Regions from separate parts of the Stenotrophomonas sp. GL_101 genome, predicted to be linked through region 2. Evidence: riboswitches for the same ligand, from Rfam matches in the RefSeq annotation. Region 2 holds a riboswitch; the other holds the start of a gene.
The links. A riboswitch is a leader RNA that binds a small molecule or an ion and turns the genes downstream of it on or off. The one in region 2 is predicted to bind glycine.
Positions count from the first base shown of each region.

Region 1: it holds a riboswitch for glycine, as region 2 does, so the genes downstream of both, gcvP (aminomethyl-transferring glycine dehydrogenase) here and AC3IR9_RS18535 (trimeric intracellular cation channel family protein) in region 2, are expected to answer to the same signal.

Region 1 is NZ_CM174432.1:3,481,240-3,483,621, reverse strand. Features, by position in the region: gene gcvP (aminomethyl-transferring glycine dehydrogenase) at 1-1,338, opposite strand, end outside; glycine riboswitch at 1,428-1,529, opposite strand; gene AC3IR9_RS15445 (multidrug effflux MFS transporter) at 1,824-2,382, shown strand, end outside.
Region 2 is NZ_CM174432.1:4,211,085-4,213,466, reverse strand. Features, by position in the region: gene AC3IR9_RS18540 (MdtA/MuxA family multidrug efflux RND transporter periplasmic adaptor subunit) at 1-429, opposite strand, end outside; gene AC3IR9_RS18535 (trimeric intracellular cation channel family protein) at 714-1,331, opposite strand; glycine riboswitch at 1,423-1,513, opposite strand; glycine riboswitch at 1,534-1,616, opposite strand; gene AC3IR9_RS18530 (GIY-YIG nuclease family protein) at 1,661-1,930, shown strand; partial or broken gene AC3IR9_RS18525 (nuclear transport factor 2 family protein) at 1,971-2,233, shown strand.

The DNA.
Region 1 (2,382 bases), 730 kb from region 2:
CTGGCCGAGCGCGACGATGTCAGCGCGGGTAGCGGTCTCATCCAGGCTGATGCTGACTGCTTCGCTGTCGATCGCGCGCAGGTTGATGCGCGCCGCGGCGGCCTTGGCATGGATCGCCTTGGCGTCGATGTCCTTGACATGCAGGGTATCGAAGAAGTGCTCGCCGACATTCACCCCGGCGCTGCGCAGGCCGGCGGCCAGGATCGCGGCCAGGCGGTGGGTGCGGCGCGCGATGCGGGTCAGGCCGTCCGGGCCGTGGTACACCGCATACATCGAGGCCATCACCGCCAACAGCACCTGTGCGGTGCAGATGTTGGAGGTGGCCTTCTCGCGGCGGATGTGCTGCTCGCGGGTCTGCAGGGTGAGGCGGTAGGCGGCGTTGCCCTGTGCATCGACCGAGACGCCGATCAGGCGGCCCGGCATCGAACGCTTGTAGGCGTCGCGGCAGGCCATGAAGGCCGCGTGCGGGCCACCGAAACCGAACGGCACGCCGAAGCGCTGCGAGTTGCCCACCACGATGTCCGCGCCCCATTCGCCGGGAGCGGCGATCAGGGTCAGCGCGAGCAGGTCGGTGGCCACGGCCACCAGGCCGCCGCGTGCGTGCACGGCATCGGCCAGCGCCTTGTAGTCACCGATATGACCGAAGGTGTCCGGGTACTGCAGCAGCACGCCGTAGCTGTCCGCTTCCAGCGCTTCGGCCGGGGTGCCCACGCGCAGCACGATACCCATCGGCTCGGCGCGGGTGCGCAGCAGTTCCAGCGTCTGCGGGTGCACCGCGTCATGCACGAAGAAGGTGTCGGACTTGCTCTTGGCCGAACGCTTGGCCAGGGTCATCGCTTCGGCCGCGGCGGTGGCTTCGTCCAGCAGCGAGGCGTTGGCGATCTCCATGCCGGTGAGGTCGGCGCACAGGGTCTGGAAGTTGATCAGCGCTTCCATGCGGCCCTGCGAGATCTCGGCCTGGTAGGGCGTGTAGGCGGTGTACCACGCCGGGTTTTCCAGCACGTTACGCAGGATCACGTTCGGGGTGAGCGTGCCGTAGTAGCCTTGGCCGATGAAGGTGCGGAACACCTGGTTCTTGTCGGCGATGGCGCGGATCTTGGCCAGTGCCTGCACTTCGGTCAGCGAGTCGGGCAGCGCCAGCGGGGCCGGCGACTTGATCCCGGCCGGGACGATCGCATCGGTCAGCGCGTCCAGCGAGGCGTGGCCGACCACGTCGAGCATCTGCGCGATCTCGGCGTCGTTGGGGCCGATGTGGCGTTCGACGAACGCGTGGCTGTGTTCAAGCTCGCGCAGGGAGGGGGCGCGCTGGGCGGAGGTAGTCGGGGACATGGCTGGCATCTCGAAGAGTGGGCACGCACGTTCGGAAGTCTGCACGGACCGGGGCGCGTCGCAGGCGCGCGCCAACCACCGGACCTTGCGGTCTTCCTGGGTGCCCCTCTGTCCTTTTGCCTGAGAGTTTAAAAGCGCGCATCTGCGTGCTTCGTGCCCCTTCGGCGCCGGCAGTGGCCGGTCTCTCCAGAGTTTTGATGCGGGTGGTATCGGGCCTGAGCGATTACGGGCGTTGCGCCTTCGGCAGCGGGGGCTTCAAAACAACGCTCCGCTTCTCCCACCATGTAGCCCGGCGATTATAGCCCAGTGGCCTCGCCGGCTGCGGCCCTACCACGCATGAATGGGCGCACCCGCCCACGCCGGAACGGGGCGGTAGGCATGGTGCGGTGCCCGGCAAAGGCCTATGATGGCCGGATCCTCGTATTCATCTGGCGTCGCCCGTTCCGGGCTGGCGCCCGCCGTGCGTTTCGCGCATAGCCCAGACGGAAGCCCGCATGACGCCCGCCTCGCCCTCGACCCGCCGTCTGGCCCTGCTGCTCGCAGGCCTGGCGATGTTCGGCCCGTTCTCCATCGACACCATCTTCCCGGCCTTCCTGTTGCTGGGTGACCGCATGCAGGTCGACCAGGTCGCGGTCCAGCAGACCATCAGTGTCTACCTGCTGTTCTACGGCCTGATGAGCCTGGCGCACGGGCCGTTGTCCGACGCGTTCGGGCGCAAGCGGGTGATCATCGGCGGGCTGGTGCTGTTCATCGGTGCCTCGATCGGCTGCGCACTGTCGCGCGACATGCCCACCTTGCTGGTGTTCCGCGCGCTGCAGGGCGTGACCGCTGGCGTCGGGGTGATCGTGGGCCGCGCGGTGATCCGCGACCTGTACCACGGCGCGGACGCGCAGCGCCTGATGAGCCAGGTGTCGATGATCTTCGGCGTGGCCCCGGCGATCGCACCGATCATCGGCGGCTGGATCCTGCTCGGCGGCGGTGACTGGCCGTTGATCTTCTGGTTCCTGGTGTTGTTCGGCGTGGTGCTGCTGCTGGCGACCGGCAAGTGGCTGC
Region 2 (2,382 bases):
CAGTTCGCTGTAGCGCTTGAGCTGGGTCCGCGCGTTGTCCAGTTCGGCCAGGTTCTGCTGCTGGGTGCCCAGCGCGCGTGCCAGCTGCACCTGGTAGGCGCGCGGATCGATCTCGGCGATCAGGTCGCCGGCACTGACGTGTTCGCCCTCGCGGAATGCCAGCCGCAGCAGTTCGCCGTCCACGCGGCTGCGCAGGCTTACCGTATGCAGCGGGGTCACCGTGCCGAGTGCCTTGAGCCTCACCACCAGGTCTTCGCGCACGACCGCGGCCACGCGCACGGGCGTGGCCGTACTGGCCGATGCCAGCTCGGCGGCCGGCGCCGGCGACAACAGCCGCCAGGCGGTGACGGCAGCGGCCAGCACGGCCACGATCAGCAACGGTTTGAACAGACGGCGGGTACGCGACGGCGGGGGCAGCGGGGCAGACATGGGGCATCCTGCGCACCTGCCCAACGGCCGGCGCGTCCATGAGTAACCGGCCCGTGGGGGCAGGCAAGGCGAAGTGGGGTTGTCTGGCGGGGCCGGCGGTTCAATGCCGCAGCGTGGCTGGATGCCGTCGGCGAGGACGGGCCGCCATGGTACCCCGCGAGGATGCGGACGCTCGCATGCCCTTGGTCATGGCTGTGTGTGCCGACCAACGGTCGGCACCTACCGTGATTGGGCGGCCTCCCCCCTGGTAGGTATCGACCGTTGGTCGATACGGTGCTGCGCCTTCAATGCACCTCGTCGCGATACACGAACTTCGGCATTTCCCATTTGAAATGGATGGCCAGCAACCGCAGCAGGAAACCACCGCCCAGGCACCACAGCGTGGCCGCATTGAGCGACACGCCCAGTTCCAGCAGCCCCAGGTACGCCGCGCCGGTCAGCAGGGTGATCACGGCATACAACTCCTTCTGGAAGATCAGCGGCACCTCGTTGCACAGCACATCGCGCAGCACCCCGCCGAAGGCGCCGGTCAACATGCCCGAGATCAGCACGATCGGCACCGTATGCCCGGCGTCGCGCGCGACCGCGCAGCCGATCAGGGTGAAGGCGATCAACCCCAGGCCATCCAGCACCAGGAAGGTGCGGCGGAAGTGGTGCATCCAGCGCGCCACCCAGGTGGCGATCAACGCCGCGCAGATGGTGAAGCCCAGGTACTCGGGGTGCTTCACCCAGCCCAGCGGGTAATGCCCGAGCACGATGTCGCGCAGCGAGCCACCCCCGAGCGCGGTGACGCAGGCGATGATGATCACCCCGAACAGGTCCATGCGCCGTCGCCCGGCGGACAGTGCACCGGTCATGGCTTCAGCGGAAATGGCGATGAGATAGATAAGGGAGAGCAGCATGGGGAGGCTCCGGACACGGCAAGGCGGGGACGGAAACACGCGCCTCGCACGCCAGCGCGGTGCACTGTCGTGAGGGTGGGATTCCCGCTGCCGCTCCCGCTGTCCTTTTGCCTGAGAGTTCAGTGGCCAGGCCACGTGCCCCTTCGGCGGGTCATTGAAGACCTCTCTCCAGATCGGCGTGTCGGATGCATGGTTGATGGCGTATCGAGCCACCGGCCTGAGCGATTATGGGAGCCTGCGCCTTCGGCGGGCGCCAGCGCGGCGCCTCTCTCCTGCATCCGGGGCGGATTCTAGCAGCCGCCGGGCCCGGTCCGGTGGATAATCCCGGTATGCCCGCTGAACCTGTCCTCTGGTACCTGTACCTGCTCGAATGCCGCAACGGCAGCTATTACGCCGGCATCAGCAATGACGTGGAGGCGCGGTTCCAGGCGCATCTGGCCGGCAAGGGCGCCAGGTACACCCGTGCCAATCCGCCACTGAAGGTGCTGGCGATGCGCGCCTACCCGGACCGGGCGGCCGCCTCGAAGGCCGAGTGGCAGCTCAAGCGCCAGCCGCGCGGGCGCAAGCTGGCGTGGTTGCAGGCCGCTGGCGCCTCGTAGGGCCGGGCGCTGCCCGGCTGGGCAAGGTGGCAGCGTCGGTCTCGACGGCGACGCAGCGCGCGTGGCGCGTTCGCTGCATCCAGACCTGGTCAAGCGCGCGATCCTGGGCGACACGCCCGACGAGCCGATGGGGCCTGCGCCGGACGGAGCCGCCGCTGCAAGGTGCTCGATGTCACCGGTAACGCCGCTTCGGTGCGCCTGGAGACGCCGTGGTTCGTGGACTATTTCCACATGGGCAGGTTTGGTGAGCGGTGGATCATCATCAATGCGCCGTGGTACGCCAAGCCGAAAGGGCAAGTGTAGATCCACGCTGATCGTTGCGTCCTCCGGCCGTGTGCGAAAACCCCGGAGGCGCGGATTGCGCTGCCGTTGTCGCAGCTGGAATAGTGGGCTGCGTCGCAACGTGCGGTTTTCCTATCGGTTTCGTTCTGATCTGATAACACGCCGCCTGC